4 regions of the Streptomyces sp. NPDC001709 genome follow, and region 1 is predicted to be linked to each of the others. Evidence: riboswitches for the same ligand, from Rfam matches in the RefSeq annotation. Region 1 holds a riboswitch; each other region holds the start of a gene.
What was found. Region 1 has a riboswitch for cobalamin ahead of ACWC0C_RS11930 (ribonucleoside-diphosphate reductase subunit alpha). Riboswitches for the same ligand answer to the same signal wherever they lie in the genome.
Positions count from the first base shown of each region.

Region 2: another riboswitch for cobalamin. It lies ahead of ACWC0C_RS24540 (cobalamin biosynthesis protein); the one in region 1 lies ahead of ACWC0C_RS11930 (ribonucleoside-diphosphate reductase subunit alpha).
Region 3: another riboswitch for cobalamin. It lies ahead of metE (5-methyltetrahydropteroyltriglutamate--homocysteine S-methyltransferase); the one in region 1 lies ahead of ACWC0C_RS11930 (ribonucleoside-diphosphate reductase subunit alpha).
Region 4: another riboswitch for cobalamin. It lies ahead of ACWC0C_RS06075 ((2Fe-2S) ferredoxin domain-containing protein); the one in region 1 lies ahead of ACWC0C_RS11930 (ribonucleoside-diphosphate reductase subunit alpha).

Region 1 covers NZ_JBSFGB010000006.1:243,075-250,807, reverse strand. The annotation lists gene mctP (monocarboxylate uptake permease MctP) at 1-1,391, shown strand, start outside; gene ACWC0C_RS11935 (ATP-binding protein) at 1,397-5,017, opposite strand; cobalamin riboswitch at 5,173-5,306, shown strand; gene ACWC0C_RS11930 (ribonucleoside-diphosphate reductase subunit alpha) at 5,433-7,733, shown strand, end outside.
Region 2 covers NZ_JBSFGB010000017.1:57,566-65,298, reverse strand. The annotation lists gene ACWC0C_RS24545 (cobyric acid synthase) at 1-1,294, opposite strand, end outside; gene ACWC0C_RS24540 (cobalamin biosynthesis protein) at 1,291-2,235, opposite strand; cobalamin riboswitch at 2,334-2,475, opposite strand; gene ACWC0C_RS24535 (hypothetical protein) at 2,674-2,901, opposite strand; gene ACWC0C_RS24530 (anion permease) at 2,936-4,186, opposite strand; gene ACWC0C_RS24525 (lysozyme) at 4,341-5,096, opposite strand; gene ACWC0C_RS24520 (class II aldolase/adducin family protein) at 5,306-5,968, shown strand; gene ACWC0C_RS24515 (alpha/beta hydrolase) at 6,095-7,222, shown strand; gene ACWC0C_RS24510 (hypothetical protein) at 7,566-7,733, shown strand, end outside.
Region 3 covers NZ_JBSFGB010000020.1:166,691-174,423, reverse strand. The annotation lists gene ACWC0C_RS27840 (dienelactone hydrolase family protein) at 1-393, shown strand, start outside; gene ACWC0C_RS27835 (DUF2267 domain-containing protein) at 507-893, opposite strand; gene ACWC0C_RS27830 (hypothetical protein) at 1,111-1,476, opposite strand; gene metE (5-methyltetrahydropteroyltriglutamate--homocysteine S-methyltransferase) at 1,512-3,821, opposite strand; cobalamin riboswitch at 3,991-4,193, opposite strand; gene ACWC0C_RS27820 (acyl-CoA dehydrogenase family protein) at 4,465-5,655, shown strand; gene ACWC0C_RS27815 (hypothetical protein) at 5,683-5,820, opposite strand; gene ACWC0C_RS27810 (MBL fold metallo-hydrolase) at 5,915-6,802, shown strand; gene ACWC0C_RS27805 (VOC family protein) at 6,884-7,312, opposite strand; gene ACWC0C_RS27800 (hypothetical protein) at 7,406-7,733, shown strand, end outside.
Region 4 covers NZ_JBSFGB010000003.1:212,148-219,880, reverse strand. The annotation lists gene ACWC0C_RS06095 (hypothetical protein) at 1-682, opposite strand, end outside; gene ACWC0C_RS06090 (methyltransferase family protein) at 924-1,568, shown strand; partial or broken gene ACWC0C_RS06085 (alcohol dehydrogenase catalytic domain-containing protein) at 1,608-2,072, opposite strand; gene ACWC0C_RS06080 (hypothetical protein) at 2,007-2,147, shown strand; cobalamin riboswitch at 2,252-2,372, shown strand; gene ACWC0C_RS06075 ((2Fe-2S) ferredoxin domain-containing protein) at 2,435-2,833, shown strand; cobalamin riboswitch at 2,914-3,053, shown strand; gene ACWC0C_RS06070 (CbtB domain-containing protein) at 3,090-3,311, shown strand; gene ACWC0C_RS06065 (CbtA family protein) at 3,333-4,085, shown strand; gene ACWC0C_RS06060 (histidine phosphatase family protein) at 4,217-4,798, opposite strand; gene ACWC0C_RS06055 (BPL-N domain-containing protein) at 4,901-5,701, shown strand; gene ACWC0C_RS06050 (hypothetical protein) at 5,706-6,128, opposite strand; gene ACWC0C_RS06045 (hypothetical protein) at 6,307-7,733, opposite strand, start outside.

The sequences.
Region 1 (7,733 bases):
CGGCCGGCTTCTTCGCGGTGCCGTACACGATCCTGGTCTACCCGCTGATCTTCACCTTCCTGCCGCGCCTGTGGTCGGTCAGCCACCGCCACGGCTATGTCACCACCTCCGACTTCGTCCGGGGCCGCTTCGGCTCCAAGGGCCTGTCGCTGGCCGTGGCGCTGACCGGCATGCTGGCGACGATGCCGTACATCGCGCTCCAACTCGTCGGCATCCAGGCGGTGCTGGACGTGATGGGTGTCGGCGGGGACAGCAGCACCAACTGGTTCGTACGGGACCTGCCGCTGCTGATCGCCTTCGGTGTGCTGGCGGCCTACACCTACTCCTCCGGCCTGCGCGCCCCGGCCCTGATCGCCTTCGTCAAGGACGCGCTGATCTACATCGTCATCGCGGTGGCGATCATCTACATCCCGATCAAGCTGGGCGGCTTCGACGACATCTTCGCCAAGGCCGGCCACGCGTTCAGCCAGGTCAACCCGGCGACCGGCAAGCCGCGCGGCGCGCTCGCGCCCCCGGAGGCGGGCCAGTGGACGTACGCCACCCTGGCGCTCGGCTCGGCCCTGGCCCTGTTCATGTACCCGCACTCGATCACCGCGACCCTCTCGTCCAAGAGCCGTGAGGTGATCCGCCGCAACACCACGATCCTGCCGCTGTACTCCCTGATGCTCGGCCTGCTGGCCCTGCTGGGCTTCATGGCGATCGCGGCCGGCGTCAAGGTCACCAACGGCCAGCTGGCCATCCCCCAGCTGTTCGAGGACATGTTCCCGGACTGGTTCGCGGGCGTGGCCTTCGCGGCGATCGGCATCGGCGCCCTCGTACCGGCGGCGATCATGTCCATCGCGGCGGCGAACCTCTTCACCCGCAACATCTACAAGGACTTCATCAAGCCGGACGCCACGCCGAAGCAGGAGGCGCAGGTCTCCAAGTTCGTGTCCCTGCTGGTGAAGGTCGGCGCCCTGGTCTTCGTCCTCACCATGGACAAGACGGTCGCGATCAACTTCCAGCTGCTGGGCGGCATCTGGATCCTGCAGACCTTCCCGGCCCTGGTCGGCGGCCTGTTCACCCGCTGGTTCCACCGCTGGGCCCTGCTCGCCGGCTGGGCGGCCGGCATGATCTACGGCACGTTCGCCGCGTACGGCGTCGCCTCCCCGACCCAGAAGCACTTCGGCGGCTCGGCGAAGGAGATCCCCGGCATCGGCGAGATCGGCTACATCGGCCTCACGGCGTTCGTCCTGAACGTCGTGGTCACCGTGGTCCTCACCTTCGTCCTCAAGGCCGTGAAGGCCCCCGAGGGCGTGGACGAGACCAGGCCGGAGGACTACACGGCGGACGCGGGCGACCCGGGCGTCCAGGTGGAGCTCCCGCCGGCAACGGCGGGCAGCGCACACTAAGGCCGCTAGCCCACGCGCCTCGGCCGGGCGCCCTCGTCTCGTGTGCGTCCGGCCATAGCGTCCCAGAAGCGGTCCAGTTCGCGGACGCGCATGCTGACCCAGGGCGGTGTCTTTCGGTGCACCAGCCTGGGGAGACAGCGGCGTATGGTTCCGGGCAGCAGGACCTGCTGCTGACGGCAGAAGGGCTCACGGACCTCCCCTCGGGGCACCCCGCCCCGGGGCGGGTAGGGGCACAGCTGGAACTTGCAGTCGGGCAGGCACGCGGTGCCTGGATCGGGCGGGGCGGAGGTGCCGGGCCGCAGGTGGGGCCGCAGCGGCTCACGGCTCGTGCAGATGCACGGCGGGAGCGACATGCCGGGGCGCTCGGCGCGGGCCATCCGTTCCTCGACCTCGTCGGGATACCCGTCCCGCTCGATCAGATTCAGCATGATCAGCACGTCCGCGACGAGGCGCTGGGCGCGCCCGTCGAGGGTGCTCCACCCGACGGAGGGCGGGATCCACAGGTTGTGCTTGCGGTAGCCCCGGTTGACGCCGGTGCGCGAGCCTATGTTGTCGGTGACGGTCTTCTCGTCGATCCAGAGGAAGCGCTCGGGCTGCCCGGTCTCCAGCGCCATGGCCACGAGGTCGCCCGCCTCGGCGACGAATGGATGCAGGACCTGCTGGGGTGAGTCACCGTTCACGCCGGGCCGGCCGGGAGCGCCGGTCACCGTGCCCGCCATCGACAGCCAGCGCTGCACCGTCTGCACCGCGCTGGTCCCGCCGATCGACCGGGACTCCGCACGCGACCGGTCGCCGTCGCACTCCCGCCACAGCGCGCTGTCCGGGAGCTCCCACAGACACAGCGCCTGAAGCAGTGTCAACTGGGTGTACCAGCACCGTGACTGCTGCAGCACGGTCTCCGCCTGCCGGATCAGATCGGCTCGGCTGCCCGGGTACGAGTAAGGGTGGCGCTTACGCCGGTTGGCCGCGAACTTGAAGCCCTGGGCCAGCGCGGCCTCCAGGGCGAGCGGCAGGTCGGGAGGGCCATGGGTGTACTTCGGATCGAGGTGGCGCAGCCACTTGGTGAGGCGGTCCCGGGCCTCGTCCCGGTGGGCGTCGTCGACGGAGCCCAGGAGCATGGGGATCATCCAGGCCCGCATCACGAACTCCCTGGACAGCTCGATGCGGGCCTCGCGGTAGTGCTGCTTGATCTCCTTCCGCTTCTCCTGCAGCCGATCGATCTCGGCGGACGACTCGCCCCGCGAGGACGCACGGTCGGCCATCGCCTTCCGCATCCTCTCGGTCCACTGGTGGTATGCGTTCCTCTTGCGGGCCCTCAGCAGGCCGACCCGCTTGTCGTACTCCCTGACGGGGTCGTTGTTCAGTCCGAACTTCTCCCGGATCACGGCGAACGCGTCGGTTCCGCCACTGCCGAACTCCTGGGCGGCGGCCAGCCGCACGGCGTACGAGGGCTCAGCTTTGCCGATCTGGAAGAGTTGGGCGTAGAGCGGCATCGTGTCGGTCTTCTCCGAGACCGCGCGCAGTGCCGTACCGAGTTGCTTCAGCAGTCCGAGCTTCGCGTCCTCGAGGGTGCGCCGGTCGCCCTTGATGGCGCACCAGTGTTCGTGCACCTTCGCGACGATGTCGCTGAGCAGTCGCGGCCGGGGTTCCACGCTGTCGACCTCCAGGGCCGCCGCGTACAGATCGAGGGCCTTGGGGTCGTCCGTGCGGCTGTTCGCGGCCGTGAAGAGCCGGTCGGCCATGGGGCGGCCGTACACGGGAGCCTGCCGCACCCTCTCCTGCCAGTACTTGTGCACCTCGGCCCCGACGCTGCCTCCCTTGACCGACAGCTTCGCCGTTCGGTAACGGGAGAGCAGCACCAGGGCGATGAGCAGCTCACGGCTGGGGCCCGGCGGCTGCAGCGCCTGCTGGATGAGCTCGCCGGCGGCGCGCTCGTCGAGGTGCTGCAACATGCGGAAGCCGAGATAGGCCTGGATGATGCTGTGCGGGAAGCGGACCCTCTTCTCGAAGCTCTCCACCAGCTGCAGCTTGCTCGCATTGGCCGCGAAGTGAGCGAGCGTGGTCTGGCACTGGCCCATGTTGCCCCTGGTCAGACGCTCTTTCTGGTCCTGGCTCAGGTGGCCGCAGAGCGTGTTCCAGATCCGCTCCCGGTGCCACTCCGAGAAGGTGTTCCCGCGCTTGCCGTACCGGTCGAATCGGCGTGCGCTGGACCACAGGTGGTCCGCCCGGGCCAGGGTCCGCCGCGCCGGGCCGGGGTGGACGTCACTGTCCAGCAGTTCGGCAAAGCCGACCTCAAGCTTGTCCTGGAGCAGTCCGATGCACGCGAGCGCGGAGACCACCTCGACGGTGTCCTTCCGTTCCTGGGGGCTCAGTTCGACGTCCTCGCGCAGTCGACCATCCCTCAACGCGAGGTCCCAGGTCTCCAGGAGCCACAGCCGCAGCGTGCTGCGGTCCCAGCTGCGGGTGTCCAGCCGGTCCTTGTCGTTGCGCGGACGAATGCGTTCGAGGTCGCCGTGGTGGTGCAGTTCGCGGGCGATCTGCAGGTAGATGGGCGATTCGGTGACCTCCGCGGTCTCCACGATCCAGTCCACGCGGCGCTCGTCCGTATCCGGTACCCGCGCCTCGACGAAGTGCAGCGCCGCCTCCTCGCTCAGCGGCTCCAGCTCCACGATCGCGGCGGGGGTGCTCTCCAGCGGACTGTGCGGACGGGAGGCGATGACGAGGGGCAGCTTCTCCTCGTGGGCGCGCTCGATGGCCCTGCGGATGATGTTGTCCCGGTCCTCCTGGAGGCGCTCGTCGAGGATCGCTTCTTCCAGGCCGTCGGCGATGACGATCACCTTGTCGTCGGCGAGCAGTTGCTGCCAGACCCGGTCGTTCTTGGTGCGCGCCAGAATGCCGTGGGGCGCTTCCTCGGCGAACCGTTGCCTGGCCATGCGCTCGAAGTTCAGATCCGCACCGGTGGCGTCCCGCAGCCGGATCGGCACGGGAACGGCGTGCTGCCGGGCCAGCAGTTCGGTGAGCCGCACCAGGACGGCCGTCTTGCCCGTGCCGACACCGCCGACGAGTAGATAAGGCCTGCGGGTCTCGCGCTGCCGCAGCCGCTGGGCGATGACCCGGGCGACCTCCTCGCGGCCCACGACCTCGGCCATGTCGGGCCCGGCGGTGAGCACCAGCTTGCGGGGATGCTTGCGCGCCTTGGCGACGTAGCGCCGCTTGCTCCAGCTGTACCAGAAGAACAGGAAGACGGCGGCGGCCACCGAAGCGGCGAGGAGCGGACCGACGAAGCGCAGGACTGAGTCGAACCCGGTGCTCGACCTCTTCCGCCACTGCTCGAAGAGGGTCGTGTGATGGGTGAACAGGATCCAGAGGCCTTCCACGGCCCAGGCGAGGAGTGCGATCAGGAGGATCAGCCAGATGACCCGGATCACGTTGGTGTACGAGAACCACCTGCGCCACTTCTTGGGGCGGGTGGTATCGCGGCGGGCCTCCAGCGTGATGGACAGATGGTGCCAGTAGCCCAGGAAGAACCGCCTGATCCGGCGCCACGCATGTCTCGCCTCCAGCGTCGCCATCGGCGCACTGCGCGGCCGCACCTTGCCCGGCGGGTGACGGACGATCCTCGTCATGGTGCGTTCTCCTTCCGAGACCGACTCTCGGTACGGAGGACCCGCGGGCACCTACTTCCATGGAAACACTCCAGCCGGGCCCTGCAACTCGGGAGTTGACCCTCTGAAGCCGATCCGACACAACATCTGGGGGTGACACGACAGCCCGGCACAAGATGTATGCTCGTCCTCGCTGTCGCCGCAGGGGAATCCGGTGCGAATCCGGAACTGTCCCGCAACGGTGTACTTGCGTGCATCCGCATCCGCACGCCTGTTCAGTCCGAGGACCTGCCGTCAGCGCACCCGGCCGTCCGGTCCGGGTGGCCTTCAGACGTCCGGGCCTCGTGGAGTGGGCCGGTGGACGCGACGCCGTGCGCGCTCGTGACTGCCCCCTGCCCTCCGCAAGGCCCCCGTGCCGAGCGAGGGAGAGCCCCACGTGACCATCGCGCCAGCAGATCCGGCTTCAGCCAGCGGCCTGGAGACCGACGGTCCCGGTACCGTGCTGCTGCGGACCCTGACCGAGCTGACCGCCGACCTCCCCGACGCCGACCCCGGCCGGGTCGCCGCCGCCGCGCTGCGCGGCCGGTCGGCGCACGCTGACGAGGCGGAGTTGCGCGAGCTGGCCACGGAGGCCGCCGCCGGGCTCATCTCCGAGGACCCCGCCTACTCCCGGCTGGCCGCCCGGCTGCTGACCCTCTCCATCCGCGCCGAGGCCGCCTCGCAGGGCGTGACGTCCTTCACCGGGTCCGTGGCCGTGGGGCACCGCGAAGGGCTCATCGCGGACCGCACCGCCGACTTCGTACGGCTGCACGCCGAACGGCTCGACGCGCTGGTCGACCGCCGGGCCGACGACCGCTTCGGCTACTTCGGCCTGCGCACCCTGCACAGCCGCTACCTGCTGCGGCACCCGATCACCCGCAAGGTCATCGAGACGCCCCAGCACTTCATGCTGCGGGTCGCGAGCGGCCTCGCCGAGGACGACACCACTCGTTCCGTGGACGAAGTCGCCGCGCTCTACGGGCTCATGAGCCGCCTCGACTACCTCCCGTCCTCCCCCACGCTCTTCAACTCCGGCACGCGGCACCCGCAGATGTCGTCCTGCTACCTCCTCGACTCCCCGCTGGACGAGCTGGACTCCATCTACGACCGCTACCACCAGGTCGCCCGCCTCTCCAAGCACGCCGGCGGCATCGGTCTGTCGTACTCCCGGATCCGCAGCCGCGGTTCGCTGATCCGCGGCACCAACGGGCACTCCAACGGCATCGTGCCGTTCCTGAAGACGCTGGACGCCTCGGTGGCCGCCGTGAACCAGGGCGGCCGGCGCAAGGGCGCCGCGGCCGTCTACCTGGAGACCTGGCACTCCGACATCGAGGAGTTCCTGGAGCTGCGGGACAACACCGGTGAGGACGCCCGCCGTACGCACAACCTGAACCTCGCGCACTGGATCCCGGACGAGTTCATGCGCCGGGTCAACGCCGACGCGCAGTGGTCGCTGTTCTCCCCGGCGGACGTGCCGGAGCTGGTGGACCTGTGGGGCGAGGAGTTCGACGCCGCCTACCGCAAGGCCGAGCAGGCGGGCCTGGCGAAGAAGACGATCCCGGCCCGTGAGCTGTACGGCCGGATGATGCGCACCCTCGCGCAGACCGGCAACGGCTGGATGACCTTCAAGGACGCGGCCAACCGCACCGCCAACCAGACGGCCCTGCCGGGCCACGTGGTCCACTCCTCCAACCTCTGCACGGAGATCCTGGAGGTCACGGACGACGGGGAGACGGCGGTCTGCAACCTGGGGTCCGTGAACCTCGGTGCTTTTGTCGACACAGCGACCGGGGACATCGACTGGGCGCGGCTGGACGAGACCGTCCGCACCGCCGTCACCTTCCTCGACCGTGTCGTGGACATCAACTTCTACCCGACCGAGCAGGCGGGCCGGTCGAACGCCAAGTGGCGTCCGGTGGGCCTCGGCGCGATGGGTCTGCAGGACGTCTTCTTCAAGCTGCGCCTGCCCTTCGACTCCCCCGAGGCCAAGGCCCTGTCCACGCGGATCGCCGAGCGGATCATGCTCGCCGCGTACGAGGCCTCCACCGACCTCGCCGAGCGGAGCGGCCCGCTGCCGGCCTGGGAGAAGACCCGTACGGCCCAGGGTGTGCTGCACCCCGACCACTACGGCGTCGAGCTGACCTGGCCGGAGCGCTGGGCGGCCCTGCGCAGCCGTATCGCCGAGGTCGGCATGCGCAACTCCCTGCTGCTGGCCATCGCGCCCACCGCCACCATCGCCTCCATCGCGGGCGTGTACGAGTGCATCGAGCCGCAGGTGTCGAACCTGTTCAAGCGCGAGACGCTGTCCGGTGAGTTCCTCCAGGTCAACTCCTACCTGGTGCAGGACCTCAAGAGCCTCGGCGTGTGGGACGCGCGCACCCGTGAGGCGCTGCGCGACTCGGGCGGCTCGGTGCAGGGCTTCGCGTGGATCCCAGAGGACGTGCGCGCGCTGTACCGCACGGCGTGGGAGATCCCGCAGCGCGGGCTGATCGACATGGCCGCCGCCCGTACCCCGTTCCTGGACCAGGCCCAGTCGCTGAACCTGTTCATGGAGACGCCGACCATCGGCAAGCTCTCCTCGATGTACGCGTACGCCTGGAAGTCCGGGCTGAAGACGACGTACTACCTGCGCTCCCGCCCGGCGACCCGCATCGCCCGCGCGGCCCAGGCGCAGACCCCCGCCGCCATCCCCGTCCAG
Region 2 (7,733 bases), on a different contig from region 1:
CGTCCGACTCCAGCGAACCGTGCCAGTGCGTGCCCCAGGTGTGGCCGACCCGGCAGCCGTCCAGGAAGGCTTCTCCGCCGAGGACGTCGGCGACCCCGTGGTGGATCTCGTACCCCTCGACCCGCTCGCCCAGGGCCTCGCCGGCCGGCCGGGTCAGGGTCTTCTCGCGGGCGAACCGCACCCGTACGGGCAGCACACCGAGCCCGTCGACCGCGCCGGCCCGCGACTCGACCTCGTCCTCGATGTGCTCGCCGAGGATCTGGAAGCCGCCGCAGATGCCGAGGACCGGGCGGCCTTCGGCGGCCCGCCGCACGAGGGCGTCCGCCAGTCCGCGCTCGCGCAGCCACCGCAGCGCGCGCACCGTGCCCCGGGTGCCCGGAATCACCACGAGGTCCGCGTCCGCCAGCTCCTCGGGGCGGTCCACGAACCGCACCACGACGCCCGGTTCGGCGGCGAGCGCGTCCACGTCCGTGAAGTTGGACATCAGCGGGATCGCACACACCGCGACCCGCAGTACGTCCTCGCCGACGGGCGGGGTCACGGCGGACTCGCGCACGGTGCCGCGCAGCGACACCCGCAGTCCGTCCTCCTCGTCGATGCCGAGCCCGTGCCGGAAGGGCAGCACGCCGTACGTGTGCCGCCCGGTGAGGCCGTGCAGCATGTCGAGACCCGGCTCCAGCAGGCTGACATCACCCCGGAACTTGTTCACCAGGAATCCGGCGACCAGCTCCTGGTCCTCCGGCGAGAGCAGGGCGACGGTCCCGAAGAAGGAGGCGAAGACACCGCCGCGGTCGATGTCGCCGACGACGAGCACGGGCAGCCGCGCGTTCCGCGCGATCCCCATGTTCACGATGTCCGTCCGCCGCAGATTGATCTCCGCCGGTGAACCGGCACCCTCACAGATCACCGCGTCATACGTGCCCCGCAACTCGGCCAGGCAGTCCAGCACCGTGCCGAGGAGCTTCTGCTGCCGTCCGCCGTGATACCCGCGCGCGCTCAGCTCGCCCACCGGCCTGCCCAGCAGCACCACCTGGCTGCTCTGTTCGCCGCCCGGCTTGAGCAGCACCGGGTTCATCAGCGCGGTCGGCTCGATCCGGCACGCCTGGGCCTGCATGGCCTGCGCCCGCCCGATCTCCGCGCCCTCCCGGGTCACGAAGGAGTTGAGCGACATGTTCTGCGCCTTGAACGGCGCGACCTTCACGCCCTGCCGCACCAGCCACCGGCAGATCCCGGCCGTCACGACGCTCTTGCCGGCGTCGGAGGTGGTACCGGCGACGAGGAGACCCCCGCTCACTTGCCACGTCCCTTCACGAGTCGGCGCGCGGCGAGACTGACGCCGAGCGCGAGCAGGCCGACGCGGCGGGAGAGCCGTACGGCCCGGTCGATGTCGGTGACCCGGACGGCGCGTCCGGCCCGCCCGTTGAGCACGGGGCGGTGCTCGACCCGGCCGCCGTAGGACAGCGTGCCGCCCAGCCGCACCCCCAGCGCCCCCGCGAACGAGGCCTCCACGGGCCCGGCGTTGGGGCTGGGGTGCTTGCGGGCGTCGGCCTTCCAGGCGCGCAGGGCGCCCCGGGCATCGGGTCCGGCCGCGGCGGCGAGTACGGCGGTGAGCCGCGCCCCCGGCCAGCCGGCCACGTCGTCGAGCCGGGCGGAGGCCCAGCCGTAGCGGCGGTAGCGGGGGGACTTGTGACCCACCATCGCGTCCAGGGTGTTGACGGCCCGGAACCCGAGCAGCCCCGGCACCCCCGCCACGGCCCCCCACACCAGCGCGCCCACGACCGCGTCGGAGGTGTTCTCGGCGACCGACTCGACCACGGCCCGGGCGATCCCGTCGGCGTCCAGCGCCTGCGGGTCCCGGCCGCACAGGTGCGGCAGCCGCTCCCGGGCCGCCTCGACGTCCCCGCGCTCCAGGGCGCTGCCGATGGTGCGGGCCTCGCGGGCGAGCGAGGTACCGCCGACGACCGCCCAGGTGGCGGCGGCGGTCAGCGCGACGGAGGCGGCGGGGGAGGGGCGTACGGCGCGTGCGGCCAGCGAGCCGAGTGCGACGGCGCCACCGGCGCACACGACGGTGTGCAGGGCGCCCCAGCCGCGGTGGTCGCGCCACAACGCGCGGTCCACGGCAGCGGCCGCACGCCCGAACGCGGCGACCGGATGCCCGCGGCGCGGATCGCCGAGGAGCAGGTCACCGAGAAGGCCGGCGGCGGCGCCGTACGCGTAGGTGCGATCGGCCCCCATCGGCTCAGCCGGCCGTGGGTACAGGAGCGGGCCTGACGGGGGTCCTTCGGCAGCCGAGCATGGCGATCTGTGTCCTCACTCAGGGTGTCCGCGCCCTGGTTCGACGAGATTCGGCGGTGAGAGTTCCTGGCTCCCGGGGGTTCTTCCCCGGTGACAGTGGCGGGACCGCGCCGGATTCGCACCGGCTTCCTCTCCTGCCGCCGTACATGGCCTGGGCAGTCCACCACGCGCCCGGAACGGCCGTCAACTTGCCGTTGACCTGCACGGGGAGAGTGTGCCGATCCCCACATCGCGGGGCGTGGGCCGACGAAAAAGGCCCCCCTCAGGACGCGAGGGGGGCCGAAGCGCCCCGAAGGGGCGCGGGGAACTGCGCGACCAGCCACGACGGCGCGGCAGCCGATCGACGGCACTTCGCGGTGGTTCCAGCGAAGCGCTCTGTCAGGGCTTGGCGACGATCAGGTAGATGCCGTACGCCACCGCGGCCGCGCAGGCGGCGAAGCAGACGTAGGCGCCGGTCACGGCGAGCGTGGCGGAGCCGCCCTGGGCCGCGGCCTTCTCGCGCCGGGCCAGACCGTTGATGCCGAGGGTGAACAGGGCCACCAGGCCCACCGTGAAGGCGAGGCTGACGCCGAAGACGGAGCCGAGGGCCGACCAGTCGATCTTCATGGGGTTGCTTCCTTGGTTACCGGTGTGGCCGGGGTCAGACGGTGGCGGCCGGCGGGACGGCCTCGGGCGCGGGCTCGGTGGCGGCCGGGGAGGGGATCATGGCCGTCAGGTCCTCGCTGATCGTGCCCGCCGGGGGCGGGGTCACCGCGGCGATGGCGGTGGTCACCACGCCGGCCGGCTCCTCGGACTCGGTGACGACGTTGGTGTGGTCGACGACCTCGCGGCGGGAGATCTTCCAGATCGCGGCGCTCGCGGCGACGAGGAAGACGGCCACGACGGCGGTGCCCCAGTCACCGAGGTCCGTGACGGACTCGGCACCCGCGCCGACCAGCGCGGCGGCCGGGAGCGTGAGCACCCAGGCGACGACCATCCGGGTCGCGGTGGACCAGCGGACCACCCCGCCCTTGCGGCCGAGGCCGGCGCCCATCACCGAGCCGGAGACGACGTGCGTGGTGGAGAGGGAGAAGCCCAGGTGGGAGGAGGCCAGGATGGCGGTCGCGGCGCTGGTCTGGGCGGCGAAGCCCTGGCGCGGCTCCAGGTCGGTCAGGCCCTTGCCCATGGTGCGGATGATGCGCCAGCCGCCGATGTAGGTGCCGAGCGCGATGGCCAGGCCGGCGGAGAGGATGACCCAGGTGGGAGGGTTCGAGCCCGGGGCGATGGCGCCGCCCGCGATCAGCGCGAGGGTGATGATGCCCATCGTCTTCTGGGCGTCGTTGGTGCCGTGGGCGAGGGAGACCAGGCCGGCGGAGGCGATCTGGCCGGCGCGGTAGCCCTTGCGGGTGGCCTCGCCCTCGGCCTTGCCGCCGATGCCGTAGGAGAACCTGGTGGCCAGCATCGAGGCGATGCCCGCCACGACCGGCGCGGCGACCGCCGGGAGCAGCACCTTGGTGACCAGGACGTCACCGTGCACGGCTCCGAAGCCGGCGGAGGCGACGGTGGCGCCGATCAGACCGCCCATCAGGGCGTGCGACGAGCTCGAGGGGAGGCCCACCAGCCAGGTCAGCAGGTTCCAGAGGATCGCGCCGACCAGGGCGGCGAAGATGACCTCGGGACGGATGCCGGTCTCGTCGACGAGACCCTTGGAGATCGTGTTCGCGACCTCCACGGAGAGAAAGGCGCCCACCAGGTTGAGGGCCGCGGACATGATCACCGCGATCTTGGGCTTCAGGGCGCCTGTGGAGATGGTGGTGGCCATCGCGTTGGCGGTGTCGTGGAAACCGTTCGTGAAATCGAACGCGAGAGCGGTTACCACCACTATCGCGAGGATCAGCGAGAAGCTTTCCATTTACCCAGGCAATCGTTCGAGGTCATTGGGTGGTCGACCGTAGGCAACCTGGGTGAACGGAAGATGAACTGAGACGGGCGTGGGGGTGTCGCAAGGGAGGGGCTGATGTTCCGTTTGGTCCCGGCTGGGCCCCCTTTGCCCAAGTGCCCCTTGGTCACCAGCCTCGCGCGAAGACGCGGAGCCGGCTCGCGGAGCCGTTGAAGAGATTCTGGTCACCCGGCAGCCGGCCCTTGGTGCCGTACTGCCAGAACGTCCAGTACCGCCACCCGCCCGGCAGCGTCCCCGGCCGCGAGGTGCCGCGCCGGGCGATCCACAGGGGGTGGTTCTTCGAGAACGCGCGGCTGTTGCCGGTGCAGAGCCGCCACCACTGGGCCGTCGTGTAGATGACCGGGCGGCGGCCGGTCTCCCGCTTGACCTCGTCGCTGAACGACCGGATCCAGCGGACCATCCGCGTCCTGCCCAGCCCGTAGCACTTGTGCTTCTTGCTGTACGGGTTGTATTCGATGTCGAGCGCGGGCGGCAGCGTCCAGCCGTCCGCCCGCCAGCCGCCGCCGTGCCGCACGAAGTACGCGGCCTGCCGGGCGCCGGAGGACTTGTCCGGCCGCGCGAAGTGGTACGCGCCCCGGATCAGGCCCGCCTTGCGCGCCCCCTTGTACTGCTGGGAGAAGTAGGGGTTGCGGTAGTACGTGGACTCGGTCGCCTTGACGTAGACGAACCGTGCCCCGTCGGACCGGGCGGCCGGCCAGTCGACGCTCTTCTGGTGGGACGAGACGTCGTGTCCCCGGGACGAACCCGAGGCCAGTGCCGCAGGCCCGGCCGCCGCGGACGCGGTGCCCGCGAGGGTGAGCGCCGCGGAGGCCGCCACGAGGACACCGGCGCGGCGACGGAGAAGAGTGCGTTCACGGCCCATGTGTCTCCCCGGGTCGGCGGATGCGGGATCGTCCGGCGGCAAGGGGGACCATTGAAGGCCCGGCGATCATCGAATCGGCGGTCATTTGCGGCGATTCGCCCGACTTACGCCCGTTCGGTGGTGTGAGCGCATGCGTGGGGGCGCGCGCTTTCCGGCCGGAGCCCACCGACCACCCCGCTCCCCCTGCGCGCGGCTGGCAGGATCACGGCATGGCTGAACAGGGGCGGGACGCGGAGCAGAAACGTATCTGGGCGGAACTGGTCGCGACGGCGCGGCGGACCGTGGCCGACGGGCTGGTGGTCGGCACCTCGGGCAACGTCTCGGCGCGCGTCGGGGACCTCGTGCTGGTCACCCCGTCGGGTGTGCCGTACGACCGGCTCACCCCGGACGACCTCACCGGCGTCGACCTCACCGGCCGCCAGGTGCTCGGCACGCTGGTGCCGACCAGCGAGCTGCCCATGCACCTCGCCGTCTACCGCACCACCGACGCCCGCGCGATCGTCCACACCCACGCCGTGCACGCGACGGCGGTCTCCACACTCGTGCCCGAGCTGCCCCTGGTCCACTACATGGCCGCCGCCCTCGGCGGCCCCGTCCGCGTCGCCCCCTACGCGACCTACGGCACCGACGAACTCGCCGAGAACATGCTCGCCGCCCTGACCGACCGTTCCGGCTGCCTCCTGCAGAACCACGGCACGATCACCTACGGCGCCACCCTCGACCAGGCCTACGACCGCACCGCCCAACTGGAGTGGATGTGCCGCCTGTGGCTGACGGCGTCCTCTGTGCCGGGCCTGGCATCGTCCCTGCTGACGGAGGCACAACTGAGGGAGGCGGGGGACCGCTTGAGGGGGTACGGACAACGCAGGTGACGCCGTGCTGCCCAGCCCTTCGCGACGCACGTGTCCGGCGGTGCCGGATCCACCGCACTGCGACCCTCCCCGCCCGGCCCCACATCTCCGCTGGCCGGTGACGACGACGCCCACGACACTGGACCCGTGCGCACCGTCAAAGCGACCGCCCTCACCACAGCCGTAGCCGCCGGCATGGCCATGGCATCCGTCGCCGCCGGCCGCCTCGCCAGCGACGCCGCACTGAAGGTGCCCGCCGGCCGGCCCCTGCCCACCGAACCCCGCCTCACCGTGCACGGCACGGCCGCCGGCCAGATCACCCTCACCCGCGACCTGGCCTCGCTGCGCCCCGGCACCTACGGCCTCGCCGGCGACGGCTCCCACGCGATCGTCGGCCCCGTCCTGGAGGCGGCCCGGCACGCGGCCGACACCGTCGTACGCCGACTGGAACGCGTCACGCACGGCACCTTCGCCTCCGGCGACGCGGTGTGGCTCACCCCGAACCTGTACGTCGGCAATCCGTCCACCGCCCTCGGCCTCGACCACGCCGACATCGACGTGCCCGGCGAACTGGGCGAGCTGCCCGCCTGGTTCGTGCCCGGGGCCCGGGACACCTGGGTGATCGCCGTGCACGGCCTGGGCACCACCCGCGAACAGGCCATGAACCTCATGGCACCCCTGCACGCCCGCCGGGTGCCGGTCCTCGCGCTCGCCTACCGCGGCGACCTCGGCGCCCCGCGCCCGTCCGACGGCCTGAACCACCTCGGCGAGACCGAGTGGCGCGACCTGGACGCCGCGATCCGCTACGCCGTCCGCTACGGCGCCCGCCGGGTCGTCCTGCTCGGCTGGTCCACCGGCGCCACCATGGCGCTGCGCGCCGCCGAGTACTCCCCGGTGCGCGAGCGCATCGCCGGACTGGTCCTCGACTCCCCGGTGCTGAGCTGGGAGGCCACGCTGCGCGCCCTCGCCCGGGCCCGCCACACCCCGCAGCCGCTGCTGTCGCTCGCCGTGCGGGCCGCGCAGGGCCGGGCCGGTCTCAACGCCGACGGGGTCGCCGAGAGCACCGACCCCGACCGGCTCGCCGTACCGACCCTGATCTTCCACGGCCCGGACGACGAGGTGTCCCCCTGGGAGTTCTCCCGCCGCCTCGCCCACCGCCGGGCCGGTCTGGTCACCCTGCACACCGTGCCGCAGGCCCCGCACGCGGCGATGTGGAACGCCGACCCGAAGGAGTACGAGGAGCGGCTGCGCCGCTTCATGACCCCGCTGGTATGAGGACACTCGTGAGGACGGTCCCGACGCTCCGGCGGGCGTGCCGAAGCCCGGTGCCGGGCATTCCGTTTAAGGTCGTACAACTGGCTTGATCCACCCTCCTCACCCCGTATCGAACCCCGTGCCTTGGCCAGCCCCGTCGCCCGCCGTGACATTCCGTTTGGGTTTTCGGACCGTCAACCGGAAGACTGCACCCGTGACGTCCCGTATCCCGCGCGACTCCAGGCTCCGACTCGTCCGACCGCGACCCCTGGCCGCCGCCCCCAGAGCTGTGAACCAGAGGCGCCCGCGCCGCCTCGCGCCCCGGCCGCCGGAGGGCACCCCCGCCCCGGCGGAACTGGCCAGAATGGCCCGCGCCGGGCTGGCCGGCCCGGTGCGCGTGGCTCGCTGGGCCGACACCGCACTCGGCCCCGGCAGCGACGGCGCCACCGCCGACGGCAAGGCCACCCTCTCCGACGCCACCGCCGAACGCGCCGCCGCCGACCTCGGCCTGAGCGCCGTTCAGGTCCGTGCC
Region 3 (7,733 bases), on a different contig from region 1:
GCCGCGATCGACTGGCTGGACACCCAGCCCGACACCCGCGGTCTCCCGGTCGTCCTGTTCGGCGCCAGCACGGGCGCCGCGGCGGCGCTGGTGGCCGCTGCCGAGCGGCCGGACCGGGTGCTGACCGTGGTGTCGCGCGGCGGCCGGCCCGATCTGGCGGGCGACGCCCTGGAACAGGTGCGGGCCCCGGTCCTGCTCATCGTCGGCGGCCAGGACCAGCAGGTGCAGGAGCTGAACGAGGAGGCGGCACGGCGCCTGCGGGCCCCGCACTCCCTGTACGTCGTCGAGGGAGCGACGCACTTGTTCGGTGAGCCGGGCGCGCTGGAAGAGGTCGCCGAGACGGCCAGGCGGTGGTGCGACGAGCGTCTGCTCTTCCTGCGGGAGTCCGGGTAGCCGGCGCGGCAGGACATGTGACCGCTCGGCGCGACGGCACCGGCGAGGCTGCTGTCCAGCATGCCGAAACCTCGCCGGGGCCGGAGCGTGCGCCGCACGGTCTGCGAGGTCTGTCAGTCCGGACCCGATCTGCCGAAAAACTCGCCGTAGCGGGCCGGAAGCGCGGACAGGAGACGGTCGAGCTGCAGGTCGGGAACCGCGTCGGCGACCGTGGACAGCACGGCGTCCGCGTCCCACTCCGCGGTGCGGGGCCGGGCGCCGGTCTGCACGGACACCCGCCGCAAGAACTCGTCGCAGTCGAACGTCTCGGGACGCCCCCGGTCCAGCTGCAGGGCCTCGTCCAGCGGGGCGGGCAACCGCGCCGCCAGCTCGTCGGCCTCGTCCGGCGCGATCCGGGTCGCGAGCACCCACAGGACCGCCTCGCAGACGCGCTCGGCCTCCTCCCGGCTCCGGTACTCCCCCCGGTCACGGACCTGGGCCAGGAACTCCTCCAATTGCACGGCGGCCTCCCACTGTCGTCCCAGGCCATCACGGCGAGCCGCACCCTTCCCGTCCGCCGCCGGGCGAAGACACCGGGAGGAGCGGGTGCCCCGTCGGGCCACCACCCGCCAAGTGCCCGCCGGGCGCCCCTCGAAAACGGGCGCCCGACGGGCCGGCGGCGCGGCGGATCCGGCTCGTGGTCCCGGGTCCGGGAGAAACCGGAGGACGGCATCGACATCAGCTTCCGCAAGCGGGGTGCCGTGGCGACACCGGCCGGCCGATGTCGGCGGGCCAACCGGGCCTGACACGCGCGGCGAACTCCGCGAAGTCCACGCGGAGAAACCGCGGATCGGACGGCTTCAGCCGCACCTGCCTACGGCAGTCCACCCACCAGACCTCGAAGTCCGCGACCGTACCCTCGGCCGGCCAGCGTTCCTCCTCCGCGGGCAGCAGCAGGACGTCGACGAAGCCCCCGACCCGCAGACCGATGTCCACGAAGATCCCGATCGCACCAGGTCGGGGCACCTTCACGACGGTGCCCCGGAAGACCTGCCCGAAGCGCAGAGTCTCCCGGATCCGCTCCCACTCCACAGCCGTGACCATGGACGCATCCTCGCAGTCCGTGGTCCGCGGGTCCGCTACAGCTCCGCTCGTACCGCGCGGGCCGCCGCGATCAGGTTCTCCAGCGAGGCCCGGGTCTCCGGCCAGCCGCGGGTCTTCAGGCCGCAGTCGGGGTTGACCCACAGCCGTTCGGCGGAGATCACCCGCAGGCCCGTGCGCAGGAGTTCGGCCATCTCCGGTGTGCTGGGTACGCGCGGGGAGTGGATGTCGTAGACACCGGGTCCGGCCTCGCGCGGGTAGCCGTGGGCGGCCAGTTCCCGGGCGACCCGCATGTGGGAGCGGGCGGCCTCCAGGCTGATGACGTCGGCGTCGAGGTCGTCGATGGCCTGGACGACATCACCGAACTCGGCGTAGCACATGTGCGTGTGGATCTGGGTGTCCGGGCGTACGCCACCGGTGGTGAGCCGGAACGCCTCGGTGGCCCAGGCGAGATAGCCGGGGCGGTCGGCGGCGCGCAGCGGCAGCGTCTCGCGCAGCGCGGGCTCGTCGACCTGGATCACCGGGGTCCCGGCCGCCTCCAGGTCGTCGACCTCGTCGCGCAGGGCGAGGGCGACCTGCCGGGCGGTCTCGGCGAGCGGCTGGTCGTCGCGGACGAACGACCAGGCGAGCATGGTGACGGGGCCGGTGAGCATGCCCTTGACGGGGCGGTCGGTGAGCGACTGGGCATAGGTCGTCCAGCGCACGGTCATCGGCGCGGGCCGGGAGACGTCACCGGCGAGGATCGGCGGGCGGACGTAACGGGTGCCGTACGACTGGACCCAGCCGTGCCGGGTCGCCAGGTAGCCGGTGAGCCGTTCCGCGAAGTACTGGACCATGTCGTCGCGTTCGGGCTCTCCGTGCACGAGGACGTCCAGTCCGGCCTTCTCCTGGAAGGAGATCACCTCCTCGATCTCGGCCTGGATACGCGCCTCGTAGCCGTCGGCGTCGATCCGCCCGGCGCGCAAGTCCGCGCGGGCGGTCCGCAGTTCGGCGGTCTGCGGGAACGAACCGATGGTGGTCGTCGGCAGCAACGGCAGTTCGAGACGGGCGCGTTGGGCCGCGGCCCGCTCGGCGTACGGCTGCGAGCGGCGGGCGGCGGACTCGGTGACGGCGGCCGCCCGGGCGCGTACGGCCGTGTCGTGGGTGAGGGGGGAGTGGGCGCGGGAGGCCAGGTCGGCCCGGTTCGCGGCCAGTTCCGCGGCGATCGTGTCGAGGCCGTGGGTGAGGCCCTTGGCGAGGGTGACGATCTCGGTGGTCTTCTGACGGGCGAAGGCGAGCCAGCGCAGGATCTGCGGCTCGACGTCCCGTTCCATGGCTGAGTCGAGGGGCACGTGCAGGAGGGAGCAGGACGCCGAGACGTCGACCCGGTCGGCGAGACCCAGCAGGGTGCCCAGGGTGGCGAGGGACTGCCGCAGGTCATTGACCCAGATGTTGCGGCCGTTGACGACTCCGGCGACCAGCCGCTTGCCGGGCAGTCCGCCGACCGCGGCCAGGGCTTCCAGGTTGGCGGCGGCCCGCTCGGTGAAGTCCAGGGCCAGACCCTCCACCGGAGCCTTGGCCAAGATGGGCAGGGCCTCACCGAGCCGGTCGAAGTAGGAGGCCACCAGCAGCTTGGGCCGGTCGGCGAGGGCACCGAGCACCCGGTAGGCGCGGGCGGCCGCGTTCAGCTCGCCCGGGGTACGGTCCTGGGCGAGGGCGGGCTCGTCGAGCTGGACCCACTCGGACCCGGCCGCCCTCAGATCGGCCAGGATCTCGCCGTACACCGGCAGCAGCCGGTCCAGCAGGGCGAGCGGGTCGAAGTCGCCGGCCGCGCCGGGTGCGGGCTTGGCCAGCAGCAGATAGGTGACGGGACCGACGAGGACCGGGCGGGCGGCCAGGCCCAGGGCGAGGGCCTCCCGCAGCTCGGCGACCTGCCTGGCGGGGTCGGCCGCGAACACCGTGTCCGGTCCCAACTCGGGCACCAGATAGTGGTAGTTGGTGTCGAACCACTTGGTCATCTCCAGCGGTGCGACGTCCTGGGTGCCGCGCGCCATGGCGAAGTACCCGGCGAGCGGATCCGCGGCGACCGCTTCCCGGTGGCGTGCGGGGATCGCGCCGAGCATGACGGTGGTGTCGAGTACGTGGTCGTAGTACGAGAAGTCGCCGGTCGGCACCTCGTCGATGCCGGCGTCCGCCAACTGCTGCCAGCTGCCCCGCCGCAGCTCGGCGGCGGTGGCCGTCAGCGCGTCGGCGGTGACGCGGCCCTTCCAGTAGCCCTCGATCGCCTTCTTCAGCTCCCGGTTCCGACCCTGGCGGGGGTAGCCGTACACGGTGGCCCGTGCTGCCACGGCTGCGGACGTGCTGGTCACGGAGATCTCCTTCGCGAGATGAATCCCTGAGATCCCGGGGACGGGACGAGAACGCGAAGGGGCGACAGCCCGGACGGCAGCGGCCCACGGCCGTCCGTTCGGTGCATACGACGCCGACCCGCCCTCGAGGTCACCGGGATGTCCGCGCACGAGTCGTCCCGCGCGCGGGCAGTTGGCAGGTCTTCGGACTCGCGGGCACGCCCATGCCTTTTGCCAAGGCGAGGACACCTACTGGCCGTCGCTTCCCAGGCCCGCTACGGGCCCAGTGCGTATGACGGCGGTCGTTCCCGCTCACCGCTGCGGGGCAGTCCCGGATTCCCACCGGGTTCCCTCTTACGACGCTCCCGCCTGGCTGACGGGGCGAACCAGCTGCAGGGGCCAGCCTAAGGGGCCGCCAGGGACGAGGTGGATCACGTTCACCAATTCGGATGGTGAGGTGGGACACGCGGCCGAAGTGCGTCGTCCCGCGAGGCTCGGGAACGCGGCCTCAAGTCGTCGTCGGCGTCTGGCGCGGCCGGCGCGGCTCGTCGCCGGCTGGGATTGAAGCCGGTCGGGTGATTGACGGGCCGGTCCCGGCTCGGGTGCGGCCCCTCGCGGGCTCGGCCGGAGAGACTGCCGCCATCCCGATGGAGGTGGCGAACATATGCTCAGCGACAGCACGGCGACGATCCTTGCCGAGAGGCCGAGCGTGGCGGCGGTCGTCGCCGGCGCTCCGCGCGTGGCGCAGATCGCGGCGCGGAGCAGCGACGAGACGGAGACCGCCCGGCGCCTTGCGCCCGAGGTGGTCGAGGCGGTGCGGGAGGCCGGATTCGCCCGGCACTTCGTGCCCGCGGCCTTCGGCGGTACCGAAGGCCGTTTCGTGGACATGACCTCGGCGGTGACCCTGGTGGGCGAGGGCTGCGCCTCGGCGGCCTGGGCCGCCTCGCTGTCGGCGTACGCGGCCCGGTACGGCGCCTACCTGCCCGTGGAGGGGCAGGCGGTGCTCTGGGGCGATGGGCCGGACGCCCTGATGGCGGGCGCGCTCATGCCGGCCGGGAAGGCGGAGCCCGTCTCCGGTGGCTGGCGGCTGAGCGGCGAGTGGAAGTACATCAGCGGGGTGCGTTTCGCCGACTGGGTCTTCGCCTGCTCCGCCGTACCCGGCACAGTGGGCCCCGACGGGCGGGGCGAGGTGCGGTTCTTCGCGGTGCCGCAGGCGGACATCACCGTGAAGGACACCTGGTTCACGCTCGGCATGCGCGGGACCGGCAGCGACACGATGGTCCTGGACGACGTGTTCGTGCCAGGGCATCTGACCCTGTCGAGGTTCGACATCAACGCGGGGCGGGCGACGGCCTCCGAGGCCCGCTGCCACACGGTGGCGGTGAACGAGGTGAACGCGCTGCCGCTCGCCGTGCCCGTCGTGGGCGCCGCACGGGGTGCGGTGCGGGCCGCTGCCGAGCAGAGCATCCGGCGGGTCGACCGGCGCGGCGCCCCGCTGCGTGACAAACCGTCCGTGCAGATCGACCTGGCGCGCTCGGCCGCCGAGGTGGACGCCGCCGAACTCCTCGTCCAGCGGGCGGCGCGGGTCGCCGACGGCGTCGAGGCGACCAAGGAGGGCGAGGCGGCGGCCCGCGGTCCGCGGGACTTGGCACTGGCGGTGGAACTGTCCGTGTCCGCCGTAGAGCGGCTCTTCCGCGGCACCGGGACGACCGGACACTTCGAGGGCGACCCGGTCCAGCGGTTCTGGCGGGACGTCAACACCGCCGCGTCCCACGTGATCTTCTCCTTCGAGACGGCCGGGGCGGCCTACGGGGCCTGGGCACTCGGCGCCGAGGGCGCGGAGCCGAGGCGTTGACCGCGCCGACCGTGTCCGTCTGCCGGGTCACTTGACGAATCGGTACTTCAGGTGGGTGGCGAGAGACGTGTCGCCGCCCGGGTTCTCGATGCTGACGTCGGCGCCGGCGACGTAGCCGCTGAAACTCCGACCGAACCGCAGAGAGACGGGTGTGGCCGCAAGCACAAGATCCGGACCCCCTTCCTTTTCCACGCACGGCACGGATACGACTGGGGGTGACGAACCGGCTCGACGAACGCGATGCGGAGAGGAACAGGCCATGAGCGACGAACGGCTCGAGGGCGGTTGGCATGTGGACGAACGGTGCACGAACTGCGACGTCGCGCGGCAGCTCGCGCCCGGCCTGATCGGTGAGGTCGACGGCCGCTCGGCCGTTCTGCGCCAGCCGCGCGACCGAACCGAGGTCCGGCAGCTCCACGCCGCCGCGCATGCCTGCCCCACCCGGTCGGTCCGGCCCCCGGGCGGGCGGCTGGACGCGACACTGGATCCCTTCCCGATGGCGCTGGACGACACCGTGTACCTGTGCGGACACAACTCCACGCACACCGCAGGGGCCAACTCCTACCTGTTACGCCGCCCCGACGGCACCGCGATGATGGTGGACACGCCGCGCTGGAGCACGTCGCTGGCCGCGCGCTACGAGGGGCTGGGCCCGGTCACCGACGTCCTGCTCACCCACCGCGACCACGCCGCGCACGGCCGCCGCTACGCCGACCGCTTCGGCGCCCGGCTGTGGATCCACGAGGGGGATCTCGATGCCGCCCCGGAAGCCGACCGCGTACTGCGCGGCACCGACCCGGCGGAGATCGCCGAAGGGGTGATCGCCTACCCCCTGCCCGGCCACACTCGAGGCAGCGTCCTCTTCCTGGCGGACGAGCGGTACTGCTTCAGCGGCGACAGCTTCTACTGGTCGCGCACCACGGCGGACATCGAGGTGGCCGAGAGCGTCACCTGGTACTCCATCAGCGAACTGGCCGCCTCCCTGGCCCGGACCGCGAGCGGACTGCGCTTCGAGTGGCTGCTGCCCGGCCACGGCGACCGCCGCCGCCTCCCCGCCGACGACATGGCCCGCCGCCTGCACCACCTGACAAAGCGCACCCGCGAACTGAGGCCCCGTCCCATCGACTTCACCGCTGTGCGCTGGTAACGGGTCGGTCCGGGCCAGGGGTTCGTACGAACTTGACGCTGAGGCGGCTCGCCCCGCTGTCATCACCGGCCCGGAGGATACTCAGTCGAGACAGAACTCGTTGCCCTCGATGTCCTGCATCACGATGCACGAATCGTTGCCGTCATACAGGAGTCGCACCCGTACCGCGCCGAGCGGGATCAGACGGGCGCACTCGGCTTCGAGCGTGGCCAGGCGCTCCTCACCCACGAGGCCGGTGCCGACCCGCACGCAAAGATGCACCCGATTCTTGACGACCTTGCCTTCGGGAACACGCTGAAAGAACAGTCGCGGGCCCACGCCCGAGGGATCACTGCATGCGAACCATGAACCCTGATCCTCAGGAGGCCGGGAGCGGTCGAAATCGTCCCACGTGGCGAACCCCGCCGGTGGCGGCGATACGACGTACCCCAACACCTCGCACCAAAAGCGAGCGAGGCGCTCTGGTTCCGCGCAGTCAAAGGTGACTTGGAACTGCTTGATCGATGACATCGGCGCACCATAACAGGGGGGCTTGGAGATCAGGTGATCAATCCGGACAGCCCGAGCGAACGATGCATCCCCGGCGGCGCAGCCGTTGAACACGTGGCACGTGTCGCCGTCGTCACCGCGCCCAACCTCGGCTACCGCAACACAGGAATGCTGACCGTCGACCTGGCCTTCGAGTCCCTGCGCCGGCGTATGGGCACCGAGATCGACACGACTTGGTACACCCTTCACCCGCCGGAGACCGTACCCCTGCGCGCATGTGCGCAGGGCACCGGATTCCCGTTCCGCTTCCGTGCACTGGCCGAGCACCTCGACACGCTCCGCGACCACGACGCGGTCGTCTTCTGGGGCGACTTCCTGCACGCACGGCACTATCTGACACAGGACGCGACGAACCGTCTGCTCGATTTCGGCATGGCGGCGG
Region 4 (7,733 bases), on a different contig from region 1:
CGTACTCCTCGCGCACCCCGTTGAGCCAGGTGCCGCGCAGCCGTACGACCCGGAAGAGCGGCGTCACCGCCTCGCCGATCCACTGGAAGCCCAGGTGCCGGCTGCCCGTGACCTGTGCGGAGCCCGCCAGGTCGAGCAGTTGCAGCGGCCCCGCGCCCACGGAGGTGCCGAGCCGCAGCTCGGCGGAGGCGCCCGCCTCGGCGGCCACCAGCACGGCGGCCCCCTCGGCCCGGACCACCTCGGTCACGGCGAGCAGCCCGGCGTCCCACCGGCCCTCCCAGTAGCGCCGGACCAGCGCGCCGGCCAGGGCACGGGTGTCCGCCATCCCGCTGCCGGCCAGGCCCCGGTACGCCACCAGCGCGGCCCGCTGCCGGGCGAACCGCAGCAGCACTCCGGCGTCCGCGTCGACGAGGGCGGAGAACAGCGGGTCCGTGGCGCCGGACACCTTGAAGCGGACGTCGATCCCGCCTCCGGCGTCGTGCACGAACGCGCCGCGGGCCTCGGGCGCCGTCTCGTCGAACGCGATCCGCCGCTCGGCCAGCGTCCCGGCCGCGCGGACGGACCCGCGGGAGTCGTGCAGGACGTCCCCCACGGCGACCTTCTGGAGCAGGGGCCAGGCCAGCCACCAGTCGCCCCACGCCTCGCGCATCGCATCCCGGTACACGGCGAACGCATGGACCACGGCGTTCAGCTCCTCCCCTGTCCCGCCCGACCACCTGCGCGCAGGCTAGCAGCGCCGCATCCGGGACGCGCCCGAACTGCCCTGTTCCGCAGGGACTTTGACGTGGTCTGCCGCGCTCCGCGCGCCGTCGATCGCCCGTCGGGCCGACGGCGCCTCCATCCGTGGATGGAGACAGCTGGAGCGCTCTCCATCGACCCGTGGGTGGTGGTGATCGACTGTGTGCGCGGAGCACCCTTGGGACATGGGCTCTCTTCACTCGGCACTTGTCCTGATCACCGGCGTCTGCCTGGTGATCTTCGTCGCGGCCTGGATCGCGGGGGCCGTCTATTTCGGCGTGAAGAGCCGGAGAGGCGTGCGCGGCTGGGTGCGTGGACTGCGGCGCACGCTGCCGCGCCGGGTGCTGCTGATCGCGGGCGTCTATGCGTTCTCCCTCCTGGTCGGGCACTCCCGGGGCTTCTGGCGTCACCTGCGGTACTGGCAGCCCGAGCTGGCCGTCCTGGGCGTCCTGCTCGCCATCGCCTCCACCGCCCTGCTGCTGTGGGCCCGCTGGGTTCTGGGCACGATGTGGGCCAGCGTCCCGACGGTCCAGGAACACCATGAGCTCCGCACCGACGGGCCCTACCGGCTGGTCCGCCATCCCATATACACCGGCCTGCTCGGCTTGATCGCCGGCGCCATGCCGGCCTGCGGCTTCGGCGTCTGGACAGCGGTCCTGGCGGTCGCCGTGCCCTGGCTGCTGCGGCGGGTCCGGATCGAGGACGGCCTGATGGCCGACCGGTTCGGCGCCTCCTACGACACCTACCGCGCCGATGTCCCGGCCCTGATCCCCCGCATACACCCCGCCGCCGGTCTCGGCCTCCGCCGTGCGGGGGGCGGGCAGCGGTAGCCCGGTCGGTAGTACGGCCGCCCGGCTCCCGCGGGTGTACCCGCGGGCGACGACCAGGACACAGGCCCCGGGCCCGGCCTTCAGGTGCGGGGCCACCAGACGCCGCGACAGGGACCAGTTGTCCCCGGCCGAGGCCATGGCCACCGGGTTCAGATCGGCGGGCGGGGGTACGAGCATGGCGTCCGCTCAGGGCACGCGCACCAGGTCGGAGAAGAGCCCGCCCCAGCTGCCGCCGATCGGCGCGCCGTACATGGTCATGTGCGGTACGGCCGTGCAGTGCGCGGTCAGCCCGGCGCGGCAGTTCTCGCAGCTGCCGCAGTTGATGGACCAGGGGACGACCACGAGATCGCCCGGGCGTACGACGGTCACCGCGTCACCGGTCTCCACGACCCGGGCCACGCACTCGTGACCCAGGGCGAACGGCGGGTCGATGAAGCTGTGACCGGCGAGGATCGCGGTGTCGACGTCGCAGGTGGTGGCGGTGACCGGGGCGACGATCGCCTCCTCGACCAGGTCGCCCGGCAACTGGAGATCCTGCTCGCCGACGCACTCGACCGCCCGGTCCGACCGACAAGGTGAAGCCGCTGTCTCCGGACGGGGAGTGAACAGCACGGCGACCGTGTACCGGGCCTGCCCGCCCCGTGATGGCATGATGATCGTCGACATAGGGCGACGGCGGTCCGAGGAAGCCGGTGTGAATCCGGCGCGGTCCCGCCACTGTGACCGGTGAGCGAGTTCCGGCAGGTCACTGCCCCGACCGGGGCGGGAAGGCGGCGCGAGCGGGGTCCCGGGAGCCAGGAGACTCACGCGGTCGCCTCCTCGACGGACACCGGGGCGGATCTCCCCGGGAGGGGGAGTGGTGCGGCGTGCCCGAGAAGCCGGCGGAAGAGGCGACAGCCGGGGCCAGGGTCGGGAGCGGTTCGGCGCCGTGCCGGGTCGTCGTGTGCCGGGACTGCTGCTGCGGCAGCCCCAAGGTGACCGGGGTCGATCACGCGGCGCAGACCGCGCGCCTGCGGGCAGAGGTGCCGGTGCGCATCTCCGACTGCCTGGACGTGTGCGATCAGGCGAACGTCATCGTCGTACAGCCGTCCGCCGCGGGCCGGGCCGCCGGTGCGCGGCCGGTCTGGCTCGGGCTCGTCAACGACCCTGACGCCACCGAGGACATCGTCACCTGGGTACGCGCCGGCGGCCCCGGCGTGGCACCGCAGCCGGACATCCTCGACCTGTACGCCTTCACCCCACCACGGCGCCGTACGAACGCCTGAGCCGCGCCGCGGGAAGTCCGGCCGCACGTCCCCCTGTTGAGAGAGGAAGATCACGTAGGGGAGGCGCTCTTGGCCGCGCCCGCGTCACGCGGTACGGTCTGTCCGATATCGACGACGGCGAAACGGAAGCCGGTGGGAATCCGGCACGGTCGCGCCACTGTATGCGGCGCCCCCCAGGGGGCTCGCGAGTCAGACCCGTGGCCGTCGTCCTGTGCACCACCGAGATGGGACGCGAACTCCCAGAGGAGGTCCTGCCATGGCGCAGACCGTCGCCCAGCCGACAGCCACCACCCCCGTCGTTCCCGCCACGCTGCCACTGAAGGCGATTGCTCCCTGGGCTGTCTTCTTCGGCATCCTCATGCTGGTCCTGCTGTACTTCGTCGGCGCCGAGCAGGGCGCCACCTCCGTGTTCAACGGCACGGACGTCCACGAGTGGGTGCACGACGCCCGCCACCTGCTCGGTTTCCCCTGCCACTGACGCGAGGGAAACCGTACGCACATGAATTCCGCAACCGTACGGCGCCTTCTCGTACGGGGCATGCTCGCCGGCCTCGCGGCCGGCGTGCTCGCTCTGATCGTGGCGTACGTCCTCGGCGAGCCGAACGTCGACAAGGCGATCAGTTTCGAGGAGGCCCACTCCCACGAGCACGAGATGGAGGCCGTCTCCCGCTCCCTGCAGTCCACCGCCGGCCTCGCCACCGGTGTCCTCGTCTACGGCGTCGCCTTCGGCGGCATCGCCGCGCTCGCCTTCTGCTTCGCCCTCGGCCGCATGGGCCGCTTCGGCCCGCGCGCCACGGCACTGCTGCTGTCGGGCTGCGCACTGCTCGCCGTGTACGTCGTGCCGTTCCTGAAGTACCCGGCCAACCCGCCGTCGATCGGCAACGCCGACACCATCGGCAAGCGGACCACGCTGTACTTCCTGATGATGCTGCTCAGCGTCCTCCTGGCGGTCGCCGCCACCATCCTGGGCAAGCGTCTCGCACCGCGCCTGGGCACCTGGTGGGCGACCGTGGTCGCGGTGGCCGCGTTCGTCGTCGTGATCGGCCTGGCCTACCAGTTCCTGCCCGTCGTCAACGAGGTGCCCAAGGACTTCCCGGCCACCCTGCTGTGGCGGTTCCGGCTCTCGGCACTGGCGATCCAGACCGCTCTGTGGGGCGGATTCGGCCTCGCCTTCGGTGAACTGGCCGAACGGCTCCTGAACCCCAAGCCGGCAAGGGCCGCGAGCGGACAAGCGGTTCCGGCCGCGCACTGACTCCTTCCGGACAACACAGGGCCCGTGTAACTGGTCGTCGGCCGCCAGGGACATCCCCACCGGGCGCAGGTGGCATGCCGCCGTCGGCGGTGCCGTGACGGGCGCCGCCGACTTGATCCGCCGGACAGGCCCTAGTCGGCCTCCGGCACGGAGAGCGGGCGTCCCAGCCGCAGATTCCAGCGGCCGGCCCGGCCGCTGAGTTCGGTCACGGTCAGCGGCGGCACGTCGAGGCGCCAGAAGACCGCGGCGGGCATGCCCAGCGCTTCGAGGGCCGCCGCCCGCACCACCTCGGGCTCGACCACGGCGAGCGTACGACCCTCCAGGTTCTGCACGTCGGCCAGCCAGCGCGCGACGCGTCCGCACAGGTCCCGCACGGACTCACCTCCATGCGGCGCGCATTCGGGATCGGTGAGCCAGCGGCCCACCGCCTCGGGCTCGGCGGCCCCGACCTCGTCCAGGGTGCGACCGCGCCAGCGGCCCATATCGAGACCCGCCAGCTCCGGCGTCGGCACACCGTCGAGGCCCAGCGCCGCGGCCGTCTCCCGGCAGCGCACGCCGGGGGAGGTGAGCACACGAACCGCTGCGGGCAGCGACCCGGCAGCCGAGCGCGCCCGGGCCGCGCCGCTGTCGTCGATCGAGCCGCCGTCGTCGAAGCGGGCCTGCCGCAACGACGTGCTCATGGCGGGGGAGACGAGAAGGACTCGGCTGGTCACGCGGTCGCTCCTGTTGCTGTCGGGGACGCCGTCACCACGCAGGTGCGAACATGGCAGGCTACTCTGGATGGCTCGTTTCCCGGAAAGAGCAGGCGGCGGCACGTGATACCTCCCGTTCCCCCCATCAGCCGGCGCCGGCTGCTCGGCCGGGCCCTGCCCGCCGCGGCCGCCGGCCTGCTGACCGCCGGCACGGTCACCGCCTGCACCCGGACGAGCGCCTCCCGGCAGGCCGCCGAGCCGCTGCTGGCGCTGGTCTACCGAGGGCCCGGGGCCTGTGGGGGGTGCGCCGAGGCGGTGGCCGCGCTTCTGAAGAGGGCCCCACGGCCGTTCACGGTCAGGTACGTAGGCCCTGAAGAGGACGTACCGTTGACCGCGGCCGGCCTGGCGGACGCCGACGTGTACGTCCAGCCCGGCGGCGATGACGACCTCGACGGAACCTGGGCGAAGCTGAGGGGCGCCGCCGGGGCGATCCGTGACTGGACCCGGGACGGCGGCCGCTACCTGGGATTGTGCATGGGCGGCTATCTGGCCGGGAGGGACCCGGGATTCGGCCTGCTGCCCGGCGACACCGACGAGTACATCACCTCCCCGCGTGCCTCGGTCCGCGACGAGAGGGACACGGTCGTGCCGGTGACCTGGAAGGGCAAGCCGCGTCACATGTACTTCCAGGACGGGCCGTTCTTCGTTCTGGACGACGGGGCCGACGCAGCCGTGCTCGCCAGGTACGACAACGGCACCGCGGCCGCCGTCGTCGCGCCGTACGGCAAGGGGCGGGTCGGGGTGGTCGGACCGCATCCGGAAGCCGATGCCTCCTGGTACTCCGACGAGGGGCTGAGGAATCCCGACGGCGTGTGCTTCGATCTCGGCCACGACCTCGTCGAGGAGACCGTCAGGGGGCTGTAGCGGCTCAGTAGCCGCCCAGCAGGGCCCGTACCCTGCGCAGGGTCTCCGGCCCGGCGGAGCTGTGCCAGCGTGCGGGATCGGCGGGGCGCCGTCCCCACAGCAACAGGACCCGCACGGCCGCGTCGCTCTCGATCGTGGCGGGGCCCTCGGGGGCGGCGAGCCGGATGCCGCCGCCGTCGGTGTCGGCGGTCACCACGACGTCGTCCATGCCCGGCGTCCGCAACCGGCCCTCGACGCGCCCCTCGGGGCCCAGATCCAGACCGGTGCGGCCGCGTTCGAGCAGGGGCCGGCCGACCGACACCACACTGTGCTCCGTCATCCACGGCTCGTTGAGGGCCTGCACCGCCGTCCGGTCGTCGCCGGTCAGGTCCCAGCGGTGCAGGATCAGCTCCTCACGCATGTGTTCCGCGAAGAAGGCAACGGTCACGGTCCGGCCGGTCCACCTCACACGTCACGTACCGTCCACGCCTCGCACCATGTGCCGTCGTCGGGCCGCCGTGCCTGCACGGCGTGGACGAAGGGGGCGAGCTCAGGCTGGGTCTCGTCGACCTTGGAGGGAATCATGCGCCACGGGTAGCCCGGCCGTGCGCCGGTCAAACCACGGGTCAGCGGTCATAGGCCTCCAGTTCCGCGATCGACGTGAACGTCTGTGTGCCGCCGCTTCCGCCGATCACGCGTACGCCGTCGCCGGTCGTGGTGTCGAAGTCGAAGACATACGTCTTGTTGGTCCCGGCGGCCGACGACGTCGGATAGGACGGCGTCACCCGCAGACCGGTGACATCGGTCCAGACCCCGTCACGCCGCACCTGGATCCTCGGTGCGTCGCTGAACCAGCCGCCGTCACCGAACATCGTGCCGGTCGTGTAGGCCACTTCGTCGAGACTGTAGGTGCGCGGCCAGGTGTAGCCCCACCAACTGGCCGGCTTGCGTTCGTCGTTCCAGTCGTCCTCGTTCTGGCCCTTGTCGCCGTCGTTGTAGATCGAGGTGCCGAAGTGCGTGGCGCGTTCGATCGGTACCGTGCCGGGTTCACGCGCGAGGTTGCGGGTGCCGCCCGGCGCGTTGCCGGGCGTGGTGGGCGTGTACGGGGTGAGGGACATCTTGCGCAGGGAGAAGGTGTACGCCCAGAAGTCACCGGCCGGGTAGCCGCCGCCGCACGGACAGACGTTGGACTGCAGCCACATCGACCTGCCGTCCGCGCTGATGTATTTGGACGGGATGGTGGTGGCGTAGCCGCCGTGCTTGGTGTGCGTCCACGGGTAGCCGCCGAAGTCCTTCGGGGTGAAGTGCTTCCACGGGCCCCACGGGGTGGGGGCCTCGTAGAACTCGTACGTGTACTCGGTCCAGGAGGTGTAGATATAGCGGTTCAGCGGTTTGTCGTAGACGATGCCGCCCTGGCCGATCACGCTCAGGTCGCCGGCCCGGCCCGCCGTGCCGACGTTCTGGTAGATGCGGTGGTCGTCGTGGAGCACCGAGACCCGCTGGTCGATGTCGGCGGTCCACTGCGGGGTGCCCGCGCTGTCACCGGCGTAGAAGCGCCAGGCCGACCGGTCCTGGATCGACGTGGCCGGCACCCGGGCCAGATACAGATCGGCCGGATCCGGGTCGGGGTCGTAGGTGTCGCGCCAGTCGTAGTCCAGGCCGTACGCGTAGACGTATCCGTCGGGGCTGTTCGCGTTGTCCTTGCCGTAGTCCAGGAACATGATCGTCGTGAACTTCTGGTTCGAGAACATCGGTGTGCTCTGGTCCGACATCCAAGTGGCGCCCTTGTCAGTGGACTTGACGATCGTCGCGCTGGGCGCGTTGTCCAGGGTGCCCTGCTTGAGGTCCTGGACGGCGAGGTACAGATCGCCGTTCACGCAGACCATGCCGGTCGGCTTGCGGTAGTACTGCGTGGGGTCGCCCCAGATCCGGCCTATCCGGTCGCCCGCCGCGAGCTGCGTGCCCGTCAGATTGCCGGGCATGCCGCTGATGCGGGCCGCGCCGATGTCGTGCCAGGTGTCGCCGAAGCCCAGGCCGTCGCCGTAGGCGGCGT